3 regions of the Streptomyces sp. NPDC101132 genome follow, and region 1 is predicted to be linked to each of the others. Evidence: riboswitches for the same ligand, from Rfam matches in the RefSeq annotation. Region 1 holds a riboswitch; each other region holds the start of a gene.
The links. A riboswitch is a leader RNA that binds a small molecule or an ion and turns the genes downstream of it on or off. The one in region 1 is predicted to bind thiamine pyrophosphate.
Positions count from the first base shown of each region.

Region 2: it holds a riboswitch for thiamine pyrophosphate, as region 1 does, so the genes downstream of both, thiO (glycine oxidase ThiO) here and ACIQUR_RS10580 (thiamine ABC transporter substrate binding subunit) in region 1, are expected to answer to the same signal.
Region 3: it holds a riboswitch for thiamine pyrophosphate, as region 1 does, so the genes downstream of both, thiC (phosphomethylpyrimidine synthase ThiC) here and ACIQUR_RS10580 (thiamine ABC transporter substrate binding subunit) in region 1, are expected to answer to the same signal.

Region 1 is NZ_JBIVYX010000004.1:21,444-28,360, forward strand. It holds gene ACIQUR_RS10565 (hypothetical protein) at 1-642, shown strand, start outside; gene ACIQUR_RS10570 (ABC transporter ATP-binding protein) at 674-1,702, opposite strand; gene ACIQUR_RS10575 (ABC transporter permease) at 1,702-3,309, opposite strand; gene ACIQUR_RS10580 (thiamine ABC transporter substrate binding subunit) at 3,378-4,478, opposite strand; TPP riboswitch at 4,563-4,673, opposite strand; gene rlmN (23S rRNA (adenine(2503)-C(2))-methyltransferase RlmN) at 4,693-5,805, opposite strand; gene ACIQUR_RS10590 (phosphatidate cytidylyltransferase) at 5,980-6,917, opposite strand, start outside.
Region 2 is NZ_JBIVYX010000003.1:292,167-299,083, forward strand. It holds gene pknB (Stk1 family PASTA domain-containing Ser/Thr kinase) at 1-1,063, opposite strand, end outside; gene ACIQUR_RS08900 (thiazole synthase) at 1,191-1,982, opposite strand; gene thiS (sulfur carrier protein ThiS) at 1,985-2,185, opposite strand; gene thiO (glycine oxidase ThiO) at 2,182-3,357, opposite strand; TPP riboswitch at 3,355-3,467, opposite strand; gene ACIQUR_RS08915 (NAD(P)/FAD-dependent oxidoreductase) at 3,593-4,828, shown strand; gene ACIQUR_RS08920 (Rv2175c family DNA-binding protein) at 4,909-5,274, shown strand; gene thiE (thiamine phosphate synthase) at 5,346-5,999, shown strand; gene metF (methylenetetrahydrofolate reductase [NAD(P)H]) at 6,130-6,917, shown strand, end outside.
Region 3 is NZ_JBIVYX010000011.1:196,856-203,772, reverse strand. It holds gene ACIQUR_RS25395 (DUF5326 family protein) at 1-183, shown strand, start outside; gene ACIQUR_RS25390 (IclR family transcriptional regulator) at 469-1,206, shown strand; gene ACIQUR_RS25385 (SsgA family sporulation/cell division regulator) at 1,304-1,759, shown strand; gene ACIQUR_RS25380 (YibE/F family protein) at 1,894-3,405, opposite strand; TPP riboswitch at 3,478-3,626, shown strand; gene thiC (phosphomethylpyrimidine synthase ThiC) at 3,620-5,401, shown strand; gene ACIQUR_RS25370 (glycosyltransferase) at 5,504-6,613, opposite strand; gene ACIQUR_RS25365 (hypothetical protein) at 6,902-6,917, shown strand, end outside.

The DNA of each region.
Region 1 (6,917 bases):
AACCTGGTGATCACCGCGGTCCTGAGCGTGAAGCTGCTGGGCATCCGGCTGAGCCGCAAGGAGTGGGCGTCCATCGGCGTGGTCTGCGGGGCGCTGGTGCTGCTGGCGACCGCCGCGGGACACGAGGGGGGCCACCACGCCGAGCGGTCGACGCACTGGTGGCTGCTGGCCGTCACCGTCCTGCTGATGCTGGGCGGCACCGTCGCCGTACGCCTCCTCGGCGGCCGGGCCGCGATCCTCGCCGGTCTGCTGTCCGGCCTGGGCTTCGGCGCGCTGGGCGTCGGCGTGCGGATCCTGGACGGCATCGACCCGTTCGACCCGCCGGCGCTGCTGGCCGACCCGGCCCTGTACGCCATCGTGATCGCGGGCGTCGGCGGCATGTACCTGCACACGGTGGCCCTGCAGATCGGCTCGGTGAACGGCGCCACCGCGGCACTGGTCGTCGGCGAGACCGTGCTCCCGGGCGCGATCGGCGTCCTCTGGCTCGGCGATGCCTCCCGCCCCGGCTTCGCCTGGCTCGCGGCCGTGGGCTTCGCCCTGGCCGTGGCGGGCGCGGTGGCCGTCGCCTGGTACGGCAACCACGACGCCCCGGCACCGGCGCAGACCCCCGCCGACCTCAGGGTCCCGGTCCCGGCGCCCTGAGCGGGACGCGCCGGACCTGCCGGACGCAGTCCTAGGCGTCCGGCAGGACGACCACCTCCGACGGGGTGAAGGCGGCGCCCACCCGGGTGCCCGGGTCCGCCGCCGACGCCAGGTCGCACTCGGCCTCCAGCTCCGGTCCCCCGCACTCCGGCCGCAGGGTCAGCGCCACGTGCGTGCCCCGGAACGTACGGGAGACCACCGCGCAGGGCAGGCCCTCGTCCGGCCGTACCAGCCGCACGCCCGCGGGCCGCACCAGCAGCCGGCCGGCGCCCTCCGGGGAGCCCTCCGGCACCGGGACCTTGCCCCACGGGGTGTCGGCGGCGGGGCCGGTCACGGTGGCCGGCACCACGTTGTCGAAGCCGAGGAACCGGGCCACGAACTCCGAGGCGGGCCGCTGCCAGACCTCCAGCGGCGTCCCCGCCTGGGCGATCCGCCCGTCCCGCATCACGACCACCCGGTCGGCGAGCGCGAAGGCCTCGCCCTGGTCGTGCGTCACGGCCAGCACGGTCGTACCGAGCCGGGAGAACAGCCCCCGCAGCTCGACCACCAGCCGCTCACGCAGCCCGCGGTCCAGCTGGCCCAGCGGCTCGTCCAGCATCAGCAGCCGCGGCCGCGGCGCCAGCGCCCGGGCCAGGGCCACCCGCTGCTGCTCGCCCCCGGACAGCGAGGCGACGGCCCGGCGCCCCGCACCCGGCAGCCCCACCAGCTCCAGCAGCTCGGCGACCCGCGCCTCCCGCTCGGCCCGCCCGACCCCCCGCATCCGCAGCCCGAAGGCGACGTTGCCGCCCACGTCGCGCTGCGGGAACAGCTGGTGGTCCTGGAACATCAGGCCGACCCCGCGCCGGTGCACGGGCACGCCGCTCTGGTCGGCCCCGCCCAGCAGCACGCGCCCGGCCGCGGGCTGGAGCCCGGCGACCACCCGCAGCAGCGTGGACTTGCCGCTCCCGCTCGGACCCAGCACACAGACGGTCTCGTGCTCGGCCACCGCCAGGTCCACGACGTCCAGCACCGTCCGCGACCCGAAGCGGACCGACACCGCGTCCAGTTCCAGCAACGTCATCAGAACTCCCCGGACCGCTCGGGCCGCAGCCGCTCCAGCACCAGCAGGGACACCGCGCACACCCCCATCAGAATCGTGCTCAGCGCCATCGCCTGCCCGTAGTTCAGCTCACCCGCGCGCCCCAGCAGCCGCGCCACGGCCACCGGCAGCGTCGGCCGGTCGGGCCGCGCGATGAACACGGTGGCCCCGAACTCGCCGAGGGACACCGCGAAGGCGAACCCGGCGGCGATCAGCAGCGCCCGCCGCACCATCGGCAGGTCCACCTCCCGCCAGGCCCGCAGCGGCGAGGCGCCGAGCGTCGCCGCCGCCTCCCGCAGCCGCCCGTCCACGGCACGCAGTACGGGCAGCATCGTCCGCACCACGAAGGGCACCCCGACCAGCGCCTGCGCCAGCGGCACCAGGATCCAGGAGGTGCGCAGGTCGAGCGGCGGCTCGTCCAGCGTGATCAGGAACCCGAAGCCCACCGTCACCGCGGACACGCCCAGCGGCAGCATCAGCAGGGCGTCGAAGCCCCGCACCAGGCGGCCGGCGCGCCGGGTGAGCGCCGCCGCGGCCAGGCCGCCGATCAGCAGCGCGATGCCGGTGGCGGCCAGCGCGTACCGGAGGGAGTTCCAGACCGCCTCCAGCGGCGGGACCAGGAAGGTGCCGCCGTCGGCGGACTGGAGTGCCCGGTAGAAGTCGGTGCCGTGGCCGCCGGGCGCGTCGAAGGAGCGTTCCACCAGCACGCCCAGGGGCAGCACGATCAGCAGCAGGACCGTCAGGAGCACCCCGCCGAGCAGCGCCCACTGCCCGGGGCCGGCGGGCCGGTGGGCCGTGCGGGCGGGGTCGACCAGCCGGAGCGCGGTCTCGCGCCGGCGCACCGTCACGGCGTGCACGGCGAGGATCGCACCGACGGCGGCGAACTGCACCAGCGTCAGCACGGCGGCGGTCGGCAGGTCCAGCAGCTGGGCGGTCTGCCGGTAGACCTCCACCTCCAGCGTGGCGTACCCCGGTCCGCCGAGGATCTGGACGACGCCGAAGGAGGTGAAGGTGAAGAGGAAGACCATCAGGGCGGCCGCGGCGACGGCCGGCCCGAGGGCGGGCAGCGTCACGCGCCGCCAGGCGCCGAACCGGCCGGCGCCCAGCACGCGGGCGGCCTCCTCCTGGCGCGGGTCCAGCTGGGACCACAGGCCGCCGACGGTGCGTACCACGACGGCGTAGTTGAAGAAGACGTGCGCGAGGAGGATGGCCCACACGGTGGTGTCGAGGCGTACGCCCCACAGCTCGTCCAGCATCCCGCCCCGGCCCAGTAGCGCCAGGAAGGCCGTGCCCACCACGACGGTCGGCAGCACGAAGGGGACGGTGACCACGGCCCGCAGCAGCTGCTTGCCGGGGAACTCGAAGCGCGCGAAGACGTACGCGCCGGGGAGCGCGATCAGCAGCGTGAGTGCCGTGGAGGCGAGCGCCTGCCAGGTGGTGAACCACAGCACCCCGGCGATGTCGGGCCGGGTGAGCACCTCGCCGATCCGGCCGAACTGCCAGCCGGTGCCGGTCCTGATCCCGCGGCCCACGATCGCGGCCACGGGCCAGGCGAAGAAGATCGCGAAGAAGGCGAGCGGCAGGGCCATCAGGCCCAGCCGCACCGCCGTCGCGCGCCGGGAGGAGCCCGCGGGCACCTCCCGGACCGCGTCCTCCGCTACTTCAGCACGAGCGAGGTCCATGCCCCGACCCACTGCTCACGGTTCTTGGCGATCGCGTCCGGAGCGACGGTCTCCGGCTTCTCGACCACCACGCCGTGCTTGGTGAAGATCTCCGGCAGCTTCGCGTCCTTGACCACCGGGTTCACGAACATCTGGAGCGGCATGTCCTCCTGGAACTTCTTGCTGATCAGGAAGTCCAGCAGGGCCTTGCCGCCCGCCTCGTTCTTCGCGCCCCGGAGCAGGCCGGCGAACTCGGTCTGGCGGAAGCAGGTGCCGGTGGAGACGCCGGTGGGCGCCACGGCCGGCTGCGGCTCGCCGTACAGCACCTCGACCGGCGGGCTGGAGGCGTAGGAGACGACCAGCGGGCGGTCGCCCTTGGCCTTCTTGCCGCCCGCGGAGCCGGAGAAGCGCTCGTTGTAGGCCTGCTCCCAGCCGTCGACGACCTCGACGCCGTTGGCCTTGAGCCTGGTCCAGTAGTCCTTCCAGCCGTCCTCGCCGTACTTGCCGACGGTCGCGAGGAGGAAGCCGAGGCCGGGCGACGAGGTCGAGGCGTTCTCGGTGACCAGGAGGTTCTTGTACTCGGGCTTGACCAGGTCGTCGAGGGTGACCGGCGGGGCCAGCTTCTTGTCGGCGAAGAACTTCTTGTCGTAGTTGACGCAGATGTCGCCGGAGTCGACCGGGGTGACGCGGTGCTCGGCCTTGTCCAGCTGGTACTGCTCGGGGACCTCCGCCAGGCCCTTGGCCTCGTACGGGACGAAGATGCCGTTGTCGAGGGCGCGGGAGAGCAGCGTGTTGTCGACGCCGAAGAAGACGTCGCCGCGCGGGGAGCCCTTGGTGAGGATCTCCTGGTTGAGGGCCGCGCCCGCGTCACCGCTCTTGAGGACCTTGACCGTGTAGCCGCTCTGCTGCTCGAACTCCTTCAGCACGGCCGGGGTGGCGTTGAAGGAGTCGTGGCTGACGAGGGTGACCGTCTTGGACTTCGGCCCGCCGCCCGGCGCCGCACCGTCCTTCTCGTCACCGTTGCCGCAGCCGGCGAGCGCGGCCGCGCCCAGGGCGGTGGCCAGCACGGCGCCCGCCATCTTCTTGGTGGTGCTCACGGAACATTCCTCCTGGAGTGACCAGGAGAAGACGCGGCCCCGCCCCGGCGCTCTGGGAGCGGACGCCGGGGCAGGGCGCAACAGCTTGAGTGATGACCGAACTTCCTACCCGGAATGACCCGGGCGAGGTTCAGAGGGTCTGCGGCGTGACGGTGCCCGCACTCTCAGCGCTGTGGCGCTCCCCTGTCGGAATATGCAGATGTACGGGGCCAGGTTACCGCTCGCTGGCGGCGAGCTGTCCGCACGCTCCGTCGATCTCCTGGCCACGGGTGTCGCGGACGGTCACCGGGACGCCGTGGCCGGCGATGGCCTGGACGAAGGCCCGCTCGTCCTCGGGGCGGGAGGCCGTCCACTTGGAGCCCGGGGTCGGGTTGAGCGGGATCAGGTTGACGTGCACACGCTTGCCCTTGAGGAGGCGTCCCAGCAGGTCGCCGCGCCAGGCCTGGTCGTTGATGTCGCGGATCAGCGCGTACTCGATGGAGATGCGGCGGCCGGACTTCTCGGCGTACTCCCAGGCCGCGTCGAGGACCTCGCGGACCTTCCAGCGGGTGTTCACGGGGACGAGGGTGTCGCGCAGCTCGTCGTCGGGAGCGTGCAGGGAGACGGCGAGGCGGCACTTGAAGCCCTCGTCGGCGAACCGCAGCATGGCCGGGACCAGGCCGACGGTGGAGACGGTGATGCCGCGCTGCGACAGGCCCAGGCCGTCGGGCTCGGGGTCGGTCAGGCGGCGGATGGCGCCGACGACCCGCTTGTAGTTGGCCAGCGGCTCGCCCATGCCCATGAAGACGATGTTCGACAGGCGGGCCGGGCCGCCCGGGACCTCGCCGTCGCGCAGGGCGCGCATGCCGTCGACGATCTGGTGGACGATCTCGGCGGTGGACAGGTTGCGGTCCAGGCCCGCCTGTCCGGTGGCGCAGAACGGGCAGTTCATGCCGCAGCCGGCCTGCGAGGAGATGCACATGGTGACCCGGTCCGGGTAGCGCATCAGGACGGACTCGACCAGCGTGCCGTCGTGCAGCTTCCAGAGGGTCTTGCGGGTGGTGTCGTCGTCACAGCTGATGTGCCGGACCACGCTCATCAGGTCGGGCAGCAGCTCCTGCTGGAGCTTCTCGCGCGCGGCGGCCGGGATGTCGGTCCACTCGGCCGGGTCGTGCGCGTAGCGGGCGAAGTAGTGCTGCGAGAGCTGCTTCGCGCGGAACGGCTTCTCGCCGATCGCGGCCACGGCCTCGCGCCGCTCGGCGGGCGAGAGGTCGGCGAGGTGCCGGGGCGGCTTCTTCGCCCCCTTGGGCGCGACGAAGGTCAGTTCTCCCGGAAGGGGGCGGGCCATGATCGGTTTCTCCTCAGTACGACGAGGCCTGGCCGGCCTCCGCGGAAAACGGAGCCGATGGCATTGGCGCGACCGGCGCCAGGAGACCTCACAGGGCGTCCCCCCGCGGCTCGCGGGGGACGAGAAAGGCGCGCCACTCGGGAGTGACGCGCCTTCCAGGATACCCGGGACGGCTCAGCCGGTGCCCACGAAGAGCGCCAGCAGCAGCCACACCACCGGCGCGGTGGGCAGCAGCGAGTCCAGCCGGTCCATGATCCCGCCGTGACCGGGCAGCAGGGTGCCCATGTCCTTGATGCCGAGGTCCCGCTTGATCATCGACTCACCGAGGTCGCCCAGGGTGGCGCTGACCGCGACCGCGAGGCCCAGCAGCAGGCCCTGCCACCAGCTGCCCCCGTCGATCAGGAACTCCATGCACAGCGCACCGGCCGCCATCGCGAAGGCCACGGCGCCGAAGAGTCCCTCCCGGGTCTTCCCGGGGCTGATCCGCGGGGCGAGCTTGTGCTTGCCGAAGCGCCAGCCCACCGCGTAGGCGCCGGTGTCGCTGACCACCGTGAGGACCAGGAAGGTGAGCACCCGCTGCGGGCCGTCGTCGGCGGTCAGCAGCATCGCCACGAAGGTCGCGAGGAACGGCACGTAGAACGCGGCGAACACGCCGGCCGTGACGTCCTTCAGGTAGCCCTCGGGGGGCTCCGTCATCCGCCACACGAGCACGGCGAGCGCGGTCAGGGCCATCGCGACCCAGGCGCCCTCGGCCCCGCGCACGTACCCGGCGACGACCATCGCGGCGCCGCCGACGGCGAGCGGGACCAGGGGCGCGTTGATGCCCTTGCGCTCCTGGAGCCGGGAGGTCAGCTCCCACAGCCCGACGACCACCGCGACCGCGATGACGCCGACGAAGACCGCCTTCACGATGAAGAGCGAGGCGAAGATCACGGCGCCGAGGCCGACGCCGACCCCTATGGCGGCGCGCAGGTCCCGCCCCGCACGCTTCTTCGGCGGCGGGGAGGAGGCCTCCTGCGGGGCCTGGGGCGGGGGCGTGGGCATGGGCTCCTGCGGCGGCGTCTCGTCGCGGAACAGGGGGCCGCTCGGCTGAGCCGCCCCCCGGTCGCGTG
Region 2 (6,917 bases), on a different contig from region 1:
GGGCGATCAGCGTGCCGCGGGAGGGCCGCCGCCGGGCCGGGCCGGACGGCGCCCCCGGCGGCAGGGGCGGCACCGGCGGGTGCTCGAAGCGGGTGGTGTGGCTCACGTCGTCCGCGGGGGCGGACGTGGCGACCGGCCGGGGGACCACGCTGGTGCGGTCCTCGGAGGCGCTGTGGGCCTCGGCGCGCGACTGCGGCGGCACCGCGTCGAGCTGCGCGTCGCTGAGGGCGGCGCGGGCCTCGCGTACCTGCGCGAGCAGCATCACCGCGTCGTACGGGCGCAGGTCGGGGTTGCGCGCGGTGGCGGTGGCGACCAGCTCGTCCAGCTCCACCGGCAGACCGGCCACGGCGGCCGAGGGCGGCGGCACGTCCTCGTTCAGGTGGCGGTAGAGCACCTGGGCCGGGGTGTCGCCGGAGTGCGGCTTGCCGCCGGTGAGCATCTCGTACAGCACGACGCCGCAGGCGTAGACGTCCACGCGGGTGTCGGCGGTGCCGTTCTCGATCTGCTCGGGCGCGAGGTAGGAGACGGTGCCGAGCACCGCGCCGGTGGTGTCGGTGACCGAGCCCACGGCCCTGACCAGGCCGAAGTCGGCGACCTTGACCCGTCCGTCGTCGCCGATGAGGACGTTCTCGGGCTTCATGTCCCGGTGGACGAACCCGGCCCGGTGGGCGGCACCGAGGGCGGCGAGCACCGGCTCCAGGACGTCCAGCGCGGCGCGCGGCTGCAGGGCGCCGCGCTCGCGGAGCAGGTCGCGCAGGGTGCAGCCGCTGACGTACTCCATGGCGAGGTAGACGTACGGCCCGTCGGTGCCCTGGTCGAACACGGCCACCACGTTCGGGTGCGCCAGCCGGGCCACGGACTTCGCCTCGCGGATGAACCGCTCGACGAAGGCGCCGTCGGCGGCGAGCGCCGGGTGCATCACCTTGAGCGCGAGGACGCGGTCGAGCCGGGTGTCGACGGCCCGGTAGACGGTGGCCATGCCGCCGACGGCGATGCGGGCGTCGACGCGGTAGCGGCCGTCGATCACGCGCCCGACGAGCGGGTCTTCCAGGGTCGTATCCACCAGGGAATTCTACGAGTGCCGCCCCGCCTCCCGGCCCGGGTCCCCGTGCCTTGCGGCACACCTGTGACGCACCACGCCGCGCCGGGCCCCGACCGGGACGGGGCCCGGGCCCGGCACGGCCGGGCGGTCAGAAGGCCGGGCGTTCCGGGTCCAGGGCGGCGCGGCCCTCCACGGGGGACGACGCCTCGGCGAAGTGCCGGCGGGGGATCCGCCCCGCCCGGTACGCCAGCCGCCCGGCGGAGACGGCGTCCCGCATCGCCCCCGCCATCAGCACCGGCTCCTGCGCCCGCGTCACGGCGGAGGCCAGCATCACCGCGGCGCACCCCAGTTCCATCGCCAGCGCCGCGTCCGAGGCCGTGCCCGCCCCCGCGTCCAGGATCACCGGCACCCCCGCCCGCTCGGTTATCAGCTGGAAGTTGTGCGGGTTGCGGATGCCGAGTCCGGAACCGATCGGCGACCCCAGCGGCATGATCGCCGCGCACCCCGCGTCCTCCAGCTTCCGCGCGAGCACCGGGTCGTCGTTCGTGTACGGCAGCACGGTGAAGCCGTCGTCCACCAGCACCTCGGCGGCGTCCAGCAGCTCGACCGGGTCCGGCAGCAGGGTCCGCTCGTCGGCGACCACCTCCAGCTTGATCCAGTCGGTGCCCAGCGCCTCCCGGGCCAGCCGCGCGGTCAGCACCGCCTCGCCGGCCGTGAAGCACCCGGCGGTGTTCGGCAGCACCTGGATCCCCAGCCTGGACAGCACCGAGAGCACCGAGCCCTGCACCGTGGGGTCCAGGCGGCGCATCGCCACCGTGGTCAGCTCGGTGCCGGAGGCGACCAGGGCGCGTTCCAGGACGTCCAGGCTGGGCGCGCCTCCGGTGCCCATGATCAGGCGGGAGGAGAAGGTCCGGCCGCCGAGGGTGAGGAGGTCGGACATGCTCAGCCTCCCTGCACCGCGGTCAGCACCTCGACCCGGTCGCCGTCGCCGAGGGCCGTCGCCGGCCACTGGCCGCGCGGCACCACGGTCTCGTTGACGGCGGCGGCCACCCCGGAGGGAGCCGAGGTCAGGGTGGCGACCAGCGCGTCCAGCGTGGTCCCGGCGGCGATCTCGCGGGGTTCGCCGTTCACGGACACGGTCATACGAGGGACTCCTCACGTACTGCTGCGGGGGAGAAGCGGCGCGGCGTGAACGCGCGGGCCACCTCCGGCAGTTCACCGGTGGCCAGCAGCTCCGCCATCACCTCGCCGGTGAGGGGGGTCAGCAGCACGCCGTTGCGGTAGTGCCCGGTGGCCAGGTGCAGGCCGGGCAGCTCCGTGGGGCCCAGCAGCGGGGCGTTGTCGGGGGAGGCGGGGCGCAGGCCGGCCCGGGTCTCGGTGAGCGGGAGTTCGGTCAGGCCGGGCACCAGCTCGTGGGCGTCGCGGAGGAGTTCGTACACCCCGCCCGCGGTGACGGTGGTGTCCCAGCCCAGCTCCTCGCTGGTGGCCCCGACGACCAGCTCGCCGTTCTCCCGGGGCACCAGGTAGACGTGGCTGCCGCGGACCACGGCGCGGACCGTGCGGGTGAGGAACGGCGCGTACGCCCCCGGCACCGTCAGCCGCAGCACCTGACCCTTGACCGGCCGGACCGGCGGCACGACCTCCGGCGGCAGGCCGGCCAGCCGGCCGCTGTGGCTGCCGGCGGCCAGCACCACCTGGTCGGCGGCGAGTTCCTCGCCGGTGTCGAGCACGGCGCCGGCGGCCCGGTCGGCGGTGACGGTCAGCCGCTCCACGGAGGTCTGGTGGAAGAGCACGCCGGCCCGCTCGCAGGCCGCGACCAGGGCCGCGGCCAGCCGCCGCGGATCCACCTGGTGGTCGCCGTCGACGCGAAGCCCGCCGCGCACCCCGGGCGCCAGCATCGGCTCCAGGCGGCGGCACTCGCGGCCGGTGAGCCACTCCGACTCCAGCCCGCAGCGCCGCTGCAGCGCGTGCAGCTCGCGCAGGTGCGTACGGTCGTCCGCGTCCAGCGCCACGGCCAGCGTGCCGCAGGCGCGGTAGCCGATGTCCAGGCCGCCGCTCGCCTCGGTCAACTCCGCCTCGAACTCGGGGTAGCGGGCGGCGGAGGCGAGGTTGAGGCCGAGCAGGGTCTCCTCGCCGTAGTGGAGTTCGGTGACGGCGGCGAGCATGCCGGCCGCCACCTGGGCGGCGCCGCCGCCGGGCCGCGGGTCGGCGAGCGCGGTGCGCAGCCCGCGCCGCGCGGCGCGCCAGGCCGTGACCAGGCCGATGATCCCGCCCCCGATGACGAGGACGTCGGATCCCTTACGAGATGGGTGCATGGGCGTCCAGCCCCTCCCTTCGCCGGCATGACCCGGATCAGGTTCGTACGGTCGGAGGCCGGCCAGCCTCCCTCTCAGCCCGGTCCGCCCGGGCTCCCGCGATAGGTACGGTGGCCAGACTATCCCCCGGCCCCGAGCGCGGGTAAGGCCGCCCGCGAGCACGCCGCGAGCGGCGCTCCGCCCCGGACGGACACCGACTTTCCTGACGATCCGTCAGGTGGTTAGGGTGTGCGGCGTGAGCGATCAGCTGAGTCAGACCCAGGACACGGCGCACGGCGTCGTCATCGTCGGCGCGGGCATGGCGGGCGTGCAGACCGCCGTGGCCCTGCGCGAACAGGGCTGGACGGGACCGGTGACCCTGCTCGGCGCCGAACCCCACCAGCCGTACGACCGGCCGCCGCTCTCCAAGGCGGTGCTGCTCGGCAAGGCCGAGGACTCCGCCTTCGACGTCGACTTCCAGGGGCTCGGCATCGAGCTGCGCCTCGGCGTCGAGGTCACCGGCCTGCGCGCCGCCGACCACGAGGTGGACACCTCCGCGGGCCCGGTCCCGTACGCCACCCTGGTCCTCGCCACCGGCGCCGAGCCCCTCACTCTCCCGGGCACCGAGGGCGTGCCGGGCGTGCACCTGCTGCGCACCCTCGACGACGCCGAGCGGCTGAAGCCCGTGATCACCGAGCGGCACGACGTCGTCGTGGTGGGCGCCGGCTGGATCGGCGCCGAGTTCGCCACCGCCGCCCGCGAGGCCGGCTGCGCCGTCACCGTGGTCGAGGCGGCAGCCCGCCCGCTCGCCGGTGCGCTGCCCGCCGAGGTCGCCGACGCGATGTCCGGCTGGTACGCCGAGGCCGGCGCCCGCCTGGTGACCGGCGCCCGGGTGGCCGAGGTCACCCCCGGCGCCGTGGTGCTCGCCGACGGCACCGAGCTGCCCGCGGGTGCCGTGGTCGTGGGCATCGGCGCCCGGCCCGCGACCGGCTGGCTCGACGGCTCGGGCATCGAGCGGGGCGCGGACGGCTCCGTCACCGCCGACGACCACCTGGCCACCTCGCTGCCCGACGTGTACGCGGTCGGCGACTGCGCCTCCTTCCCCTCGGCGCGCTTCGGCGGGCGGCTCGTCGTCCACCACTGGGACAACGCCCTCCAGGGTCCCCGGACGGTGGCCGCGAACATCCTGGCCGGGCCCGGCGGCGAGGCCCTCGTGTACGACCCGGTGCCCTACTTCTGGTCGGAGCAGTTCGGCCGCTTCGTGCAGTACGCGGGCCACCACGCCGAGGGCGACGCGCTGGTCTGGCGCGGGGACCCGGCCGAGGCCGCCTGGTCCGCGTGCTGGCTGCGCGGCGAGGCCCTGGTCGCGGTGCTGGCCGTGGGCCGGCCCCGGGACCTGGCGCAGGGCCGCAAGCTCATCGAGAGCGGCGTCCCGGTGGACCCGGCCCGGGTGGCCGACGCCGCGGCCCCGCTGAAGTCCGCCGCCCGCTGACGCGCGGGGGTGCGGTTCGCCGTACCCCCTCCGGCACCGCCCGGGTACCGGCTGTCGGTCCGGGATGGCAGGCTTGTCCCGTGACCGAGATTGACGCAAAGATCGATGCTCTCGTCCCCGAGTGGCTCTACCTCCCCGACATCGCCGAAATGCTGGACGTCGAGGTGACGCGCATCCGCCAGCTGGTGAAGGAGGGCCAGCTGATCGCGGTGCGCCGCGGTGAGAACCGCGCCCTCCAGGTGCCGGCCGCCTTCATCGACGGCGACAAGGTGGTCAAGGGCCTCTCCGGAACCCTCACGCTGCTGCGGGACGACGGCTTCACCGACGAGGAGATGCTGGAGTGGCTCTTCACGGCGGACCCGACCCTGCCCGGCACGCCGGCACAGGCCCTGAGTGAGAATCGCGGCACGGAAGTGAAGCGCCGCGCCCAGGCGCTCGCCGTCTGATCCGAACCGAACCACCACGCGGCGTACGGGCCCGAGCGGCCCGTACGCCGCCCCACCCGGGGGGTACCTCCATGTCCGTCGACGCCCGCGCCGCCCTGTCCGACGCCCGGCTCTACCTCTGCACGGACGCGCGCAAGCGCCAGGGGGACCTCCCCGAGTTCCTCGACGCCGTCCTCGCCGGCGGGGTCGACGTCGTGCAGCTGCGCGACAAGGGCATGGAGGCCGCAGAGGAGCTGGAGCACCTCCAGGTCTTCGCCGAGGCCGCCCGCCGCCACGGCCGGCTGCTCGCGGTCAACGACCGCGCCGACGTCGCGCACGCCATCGGCTCCGACGTGCTGCACCTCGGCCAGGGCGACATCCCCGTCCCGGCCGCCCGCGCGATCCTGGGCGACGGCGTGCTGATCGGCCGCTCCTGCCACGCGGAGTCCGAGGTCGCCGCGGCCGCCGCCGAGCCGGGTGTCGACTACTTCTGCACCGGCCCCTGCTGGCCCACCCCCACCAAGCCCGGCCGCCACGCCCCGGGCCTCGACCTGGTCCGGTACGCGGCCTCGCTCGGCCAGGACCGGCCGTGGTTCGCCATCGGCGGCATCGACGCCGGGAACCTGGACGAGGTGCTGGACGCCGGCGCCTCCCGGGTGGTCGTGGTCCGTGCGATCACCGAGGCCGACGACCCCGGTGCGGCCGCCGCCGACCTGGCCAAGCGCGTGCGGTCCCGACTCCTCTGAGCAACCGGAATCGTCGGTTCCGCCGGTTCGGGAGGGGCTCCGGGGCCTCCGGTCCATCAGAGTGTCCAAAAACGTGTCCGATGGGTGGACACGTCTTGGGGTGATCATGGAGTTTGTCTAGCCTCCTCGTATGGCCCTTGGCACCGCTTCCACCAGAACCGACCGTGCGCGCACGGTCCGCGACATGCTCGCGTCCGGTACGTCGTACTCGTTCGAGTTCTGGGCGCCCAAGACGGAGAAGGGCAACCGGAACCTCTGGAACGCCCTCCGCCGGGTCGAGGCGGTCGCCCCCAGCTTCGTGTCCGTGACCTACGGCGCGGGCGGCTCCACCCGGGGCGGCACGGTCAAGGCCACCCAGGAGATCGCAGCCGACACCACCCTGACCCCGGTCGCGCACCTCACCGCGGTCGACCACTCCGTGGCCGAGCTGCGGAACGTCATCGGCCAGTTCGCGGACGCGGGAATCCGCAACATGCTGGCCCTGCGCGGCGACCCGCCGGGCGACCCGATGGGCGAGTGGGTGCCGCACCCGGAGGGCGTGCACTACGCGGCCGACCTCGTCCGGCTGCTCAAGGAGTCCGGCGACTTCTGCGTCGGCGTCGCGGCCTTCCCCGACATGCACCCCCGGTCCTCCGACTGGGATTCGGACATCAGGCACTTCGTGGACAAGTGCCGTGCGGGTGCGGATTACGCGATCACCCAGATGTTCTTCGATCCGGAGAACTACCTGAGGCTGCGCGACCGCGTCGAGGCGGCCGGCTGCGAGACCCCGATCATCCCCGAGGTCATGCCAGTTGTCGGCATCCGGCAGCTCGACCGGCTGCCCCAGCTGAGCAACGCGGTCTTCCCGGAGGACGTGAAAGAGCGCATGCTCGCCGTCAAGGACGATCCGGCCGCTGTACGCTCCATTGGCATCGA
Region 3 (6,917 bases), on a different contig from region 1:
AAGTGGGTCGCGGTCCCGCTCCTCGCGCTGCTGGTCTTCGGCGGGGTGATCACCTCCTTCCTCACCGCGCTCATCGGCATCGTGTTCAAGGTCCTCGTCTTCGTCGCCCTCGTCGGCGGTCTGGTCTTCGTGGTCCGCAAGTTCACGGGGACGAAGAGCACGGCCACGCGCGGCGACTGGTAAGCGGCGCTCCCGCGGGACGGGCGTTAGCCCGCCTGAGGGAACGTGACCGCCCAAACCGCCCGCAGGCCAGGAATCGGCGGATACAGTGGCAATCTGTGCCGTCCCCTGGGCGCCGTGCGGCCGGTAACCCCTCTGACCCAGGGGCTTTGTGTGAAGAGCCACCGAGCATGACCCCCAGGAGTGCGGTCGCTGCGGGGGAGGCCCCCGCAGCGGCGGGCCCCCAGAGCCCGCCGCCACGCCTGGGGGTGAGCTTTGTCTTCGGTTCACAACGCCGCTGTGCCGACCCTGATCGGTTCGGTTCAGAGGGCGCTGAGACTGCTCGAAGCCGTGGGGTCCCATAGCGAGGGAGCCCCGGCCAAGCAGCTGGCCCGCGAAGCCGGACTCCCGCTCCCCACCGCGTACCACCTGCTCCGGACCCTCACCCACGAGGGCTATCTCCGCCGCGAGGGCGGCGTGTTCGTGCTGGGCGACGCAGCCGGTCGGCTGGCCGGTGGCGGACTACAGCAGAAACGTCGCAGCATGATCCTCGACTCCCTCGCGCACTTCCGCGACACCATCGGCGCCCCCATCTACTTCGCGGTCTTCCGCGAGGGCGAGATCGAGGTCGTGGGCGTCTCGGACACCCCCGGCATGCCGGCCGTCGAGGAATGGGCGGAATTCCGCGCCACCGGCCACGCGCACGCCATCGGGCAGTGCCTGCTCGGCCAGCTCGACGAGGAGACCCGACGCGAGTACCTCGACCGGCACCCCGTCGAGGCCGTCACCCCGTACACGGTCCGGGACCTGCGCGCCCTGGAGCAGCGCATCACCGCCCAGCAGCGGATGCAGCCCGTGATCGAGCGTCAGGAATACGCCCTGGGAACGGTCTGCGCGGCCATTCCCATCACGGCCGGTGACGCCGCCGCGACCATGGCGATTTCTCTCCCCCTCCACCAGCAAGACCGGTTGCTCTATGTGGTTGATCGGCTACGGAGTGAAGTAGGCGCGCTGTTGAGCTCACTCTCGTTCTCTATCAGTATCTGAAAACTCACTCCTTGTGATCCGATGGCGCTTCCACCACCCTTGTCAAGAGAGCCCTGGGGGATCATTCCTGGCCACTTCCACAACAGCGGGGTAGGCAATGCGCGAGTCGGTACAGGCAGAAGTCATGATGAGCTTCCTCGTTTCCGAGGAGCTCTCGTTCCGGATCCCGGTGGAGCTCCGGTACGACGCTCGTGACCCCTACGCAGTACGCCTGACTTTCCACCTTCCCGGCGACGCGCCCGTGACCTGGGCGTTCGGCCGGGAGTTGCTTCTCGACGGCATCAACAAGCCATGCGGTGACGGCGATGTGCACATCGCCCCCACCGACCCCGAGGAGCTGTCCGATGTCCACATCAGGCTCCAGGTCGGCACCGACCGAGCCCTGTTCCGGGCCAGTGCGGCCCCTCTTGTCGCGTTCCTCGACCGGACCGACCGGCTGGTGCCGCTCGGTCAGGAGCGCAACCTCGGCGACTTCGAGGAGAACCTCGACGAAGCCCTCGACAAGATCCTTGCCGAGACGCGTACGCAGCAGAACGAGCAGAACGCGGGCTGAACCACGGCCGGCGGGAACCGGTCCGTACGCGTGCGTCCCGAGCGGTTCGCGTACGACGAGCGACTCTCAGCGTGCCGACGCGCTGAGCCGCCCGGTCCCCACCCCGTGACCCGTCCGTCCCTCCCGGCGGTCACTCAGCGCTTACGGCGGCGACCCCGTCCGCCCGTTCGTCCCGGCCCCCCGGCCGGGGCGGCGGACGGGGACACCGGCCGGTCGGCCGAAACCACCAGGGCGGCCAGCGCCGTCGTCACCGGCACGGACGCGACGAGCCCGATCGAGCCCACGAGGGTCCGTACGATCTCCTCGGCCACCAGCTCGCTGTTGGCCACGGAACCCACACTGCTCTGTGCGATCGAGAACAGCAGCAACAAGGGCAGGGCCGCGCCGGCATAGGCGAGCACCAGCGTGTTGACCACCGAGGCGATGTGGTCGCGGCCGATCCGGATGGCCGCGCGGTACAAGGCCCGTGGCCCCATCGTGGGGTCCGCCGCGTGCAGTTCCCAGACGGCCGACGTCTGCGTGACGGTCACGTCGTCGAGCACGCCGAGGGACCCGATGATCACACCTGCCAACAGCAGGCCGCTCATGTCGATCTCCGGGTAGAGCCCGTGGATCAGACCCGTGTTGTCATCCGTGTTCCCGCTCAGGAACGCCGACCCGATGAACCCGGACCCGAGCACGCCGATCAGCAGCAGCGAGACCAGGGTCCCCAGGACCGCGACGGACGTGCGTGCCGTCACGCCGTGGCACATGTAGAGCGCGATCAGCATGATGGCGCTCGCCCCGACCACCGCGACGAGCAGCGGGTTCGACCCCTGGAGGATCGCCGGCAGGATGAAGAGGACCAGCACGGCGAAGCTGACGGCGAGCGCGACCAGCGCGAACACCCCGCGCATCCGCCCCACCAGCACCACGGCCAGCGCGAAGATGCCGGCCAGCAGCGCGAGCGGCAGCTCACGGTTGACGTCGACCACGGAGTACTGGAGGTCGCGGGGGGCGTCCGGCGCGTACGCGACCACGACCTCCTGACCCTCGGTCAACTGCCGCGGAGCGCCCGGCTGGACGATCTCCAGGAATGTACGCCCCTTGTCGGGACCGGTGGTGACCTCGATCGTCGCCTTCGCGCACTGCCCAGTCTGCCGCTGCTGCGCCTCGCGCCCCTCGGGCGTGGAGGTGTCCCCGGTGGGCGGCACCTGGGCGACGTTGACCTCCTTGCAGTCCACCCGCTGAAGCGTGGCCACCCGCCCTTCCTGCGTCTGGCGGTCGAAGCCGACCCCGGTGCGCTCGTGCGAGGGTGCGCCGCCGGGCCACAGCACCACCAGGCCCACCACGACCGCGGCGGCGAACGGGATCAGCACGGCGGCGATGACCTTGCGCAGGTGCTTCGAGACGGGGGCCGCCGGACCGTGCCCGTGCGAGTGGCCGCCGTGGGAGTGGCCGCCGTGGGAGTGCCCGCCGTTCCCGCCGTGCCCAGCGTTCCCGCCATGCCCGCCGGTGCCGCCGTGCGAGTGCCCGCTCCCGTGCCCGCCGCCCTCGTGCGCCCCGTGCCCGAAGTCGGGGTCGCCTGGCCCGGCGTAGCCCTGTGAGGGGCCGGAGTGGCCGGTGGGGTCATGGGGGTCGACGGGAGGCCGCGGCGGTGTGGTCACCGGCCGATCATCGCAAGAGTTGAGGGGGCCCACTGTTCAGCGCGCCACAGATGACGCTAGCGTGGGGGCACCTTTGCACAACGCGGGAGCTCGGAGCACCGGGCTGAGAGGGCGCTGATCACCGTACGCGCGTCGAAGACGACGGGTACGGGAGGAGGCTGCGTCGACCGCCGAACCTGTTACCGGGTAATGCCGGCGTAGGGAGATGGGTCTCATGACCATTCAGGATGCACGCACGCCTGCCATCAGCCAGGACGGCCAGAGCGAGCGCCAGCCGGGCTGGCACAAGGGCTACGTCGCGGGCTCCCGCCCCGACATCCGCGTGCCGGTTCGCCAGGTCCACCTCACCAACGGCAAGGACGTGACGCTCTACGACACGTCCGGTCCGTACACCGACCCGCAGATCGAGACCGACGTCCGCCGCGGCCTGCCGCCGCTGCGCGAGAACTGGATCATCGGCCGCGGCGACACCGAGGAGTACGCGGGCCGTCCCGTGCGCCCCGAGGACGACGGCATCAAGCACACCTCGCCCCGCGGCGGCCTCAAGAACCTCGACGCGGTCTTCCCGGGCCGCCCGCGCCTGCCGCGCCGCGGCCGCGACGGCCAGGCCGTCACGCAGCTCGCGTACGCCCGCCGCGGTGAGATCACCCCGGAGATGGAGTACGTCGCGATCCGCGAGAACGTCTCCCCCGAGGTCGTCCGCGAGGAGATCGCCGCCGGCCGCGCGGTGCTCCCGGCGAACGTCAACCACCCGGAGATCGAGCCGATGATCATCGGCAAGAAGTTCCTGGTGAAGGTCAACGCCAACATCGGCAACTCCGCCGTGACCTCCTCCATCGAGGAGGAGGTCGAGAAGATGACCTGGGCCACCCGCTGGGGCGCCGACACGGTCATGGACCTCTCCACCGGCCGCAACATCCACACCACCCGCGAGTGGGTGCTGCGCAACTCCCCCGTCCCGATCGGCACCGTGCCCCTCTACCAGGCCCTGGAGAAGGTCGACGGCAAGGCCGAGGAGCTGACCTGGGAGATCTACAAGGACACTGTCATCGAGCAGGCCGAGCAGGGCGTCGACTACATGACCGTCCACGCCGGCGTGCTGCTGCCGTACGTGCCGCTCACCGCCCGCCGCAAGACCGGCATCGTCTCGCGCGGCGGCTCGATCATGGCCGCCTGGTGCCTCGCGCACCACAAGGAGAACTTCCTCTACACGAACTTCGAGGAGCTCTGCGAGATCCTGGCGGCGTACGACGTCACGTACTCGCTCGGCGACGGCCTGCGCCCCGGCTCGATCGCGGACGCCAACGACGCCGCGCAGTTCGCCGAGCTGAAGACGCTGGGCGAGCTGAACACGATCGCCAAGCGCCACAACGTACAGACCATGATCGAGGGCCCGGGCCACGTCCCGATGCACAAGATCAAGGAGAACATCGACCTCCAGCAGGAGATCTGCGAGGAGGCGCCGTTCTACACGCTCGGCCCGCTGACCACGGACGTCGCGCCCGCGTACGACCACATCACCTCGGGCATCGGCGCCGCGATGATCGCCTGGTGGGGCACCGCGATGCTCTGCTACGTCACGCCCAAGGAGCACCTGGGCCTGCCGAACCGGGACGACGTCAAGACCGGGGTGATCACGTACAAGATCGCCGCGCACGCCGCGGACCTGGCCAAGGGCCACCCGGGTGCCCAGGAGTGGGACGACGCGCTGTCCGACGCGCGCTTCGAGTTCCGCTGGGAGGACCAGTTCAACCTGGCCCTCGACCCGGACACCGCCCGCGAGTTCCACGACGAGACGCTTCCGGCCGAGCCGGCCAAGACCGCGCACTTCTGCTCGATGTGCGGCCCGAAGTTCTGCTCCATGAAGATCTCGCAGGACATCCGGCGCGAGCACGGCGGGGACCTGAAGGCCGAGGAGATCCAGGCCGGCATGGCGGAGAAGTCCGCCGAGTTCGCCGCCGCGGGCAACCGCGTCTACCTGCCGCTGGCCGACTGACCCACCGGCCGCCGCAGCCGCACCGGACGGTCCCGCGACCCTATGGGGGGAGTCGCGGGCCCGTCCGGCGGCACCTTCCCGGTGGCGCCGGGCGTACGCCGGTCAGGCGACGGTCTGGTACGCCGAGCCGAGCTTCGCGCGGGCGAAGTCGCGGTTCGCGGTGACCCGTTCGCGCTGGTCCTCCGGCAACAGGCCGTCCCCGAGCAGCCGTTCGCAGCAGTCCAGGCACTCCTGGTACTCGCCGGTCCAGTAGGCGGCGACGGCCAGCTCGTCGAGCGCGCGCCAGTCGTGCCAGGCGAACTCCACGAACAGGATGTCCTCCGGGCGCGGGACGGCCACCGCACGGCGGGCGAACAGGTGGGCCAGGGGCCAGCGCCCCTCCAGGCGGCACAGCCGGGCGAGGTCGCCGATGGCCTCGGCACGGGTGGGCCGGCTCTCGTACGCGCGCAGGTAGCGGTCCATGACCTCGGCCGCCGGCCGCTCCAGTTCGGCGGCGAGCCGCGCGGCGTACACCCGGGCGAGGTACGTCTCCTCGACCCAGCCGTCCATGGCCGCGCGCCGGTCGTAGGCGGCCAGGGACTTCTCCTTCTCGCCGGCGTCGCGCCAGCTCTGGGCCAGGTAGAAGGCGTAGCGCGCGTTGCCGGGCTCCTTGGCGAGCCCCTCCTCCAGGATCTTCGCGTCCCGCAGGTACTTCTCCCGCTCGCCGCCCTCCCGCTGCCGGGCGCCGCCGCCGACGATGAGCAGGCTGATCCCTTCGAGCACGTCCTTGCTGTGCGGTCCGCCGCAGTCGAGGTACTCGTGGAGCACCCCGACGTAGCGCCAGGGCAGCCGAGTGGCGACGAGCGTGTGCCGCCAGTGGATGACCGGACCGTGGTGCACCGCCAGCTGGTAGGCGTCGTGGGTGAGCTCGGGCATGCGGAAGCCCGGCTCGATGCGCATCTCGTCGTCGGCGTCCATGAACAGCAGGTAGTCGGCCCGGTCGCGGGCGAGTTCGACGGCTTCCGTGCGGCTGCCGTCGAAGCCCCGCCACGGGCGCTCGTACAGCTCGCCGGGGAGGTCGGCGAAGAACTCCCGGATCACGTCCTGGGTGCCGTCCGTGGAGCCGGTGTCGACGATCACCCACGTGTCGATCAGGGGGCGCACCGACTCCAGGCACTTGCGGATGGTCGGCGCCTCGTTCTTGACGATCATGTTCAGGCAGACTGTGCTCAAGGGTCCCGTCCACGGTGTGCGGGCCGCCGTACGGGCGGCCGGGCCGGTGTCGGTCCGTGACCGTAGTGACCCCCGTGACGCCGTTGTCCACGGCTCGCCGAAGCCTCTACTGCGTCTGCGGGCGGGAACACCCCCTCGGGTGGGTGCCTGATAGCCCGAAGTGTTGACGCGTGCATCCGCCCGCTCAAGTGGTACTGCTCGTCGTCCGTTCTCTCCGGAGGAAGCTCGAACCCACGACCGGGACGTCACCCGTTCCGGCGGCAGATCCCCTCCGAAGGAGCGTTTTTGATGAGTCGTGAGCGCA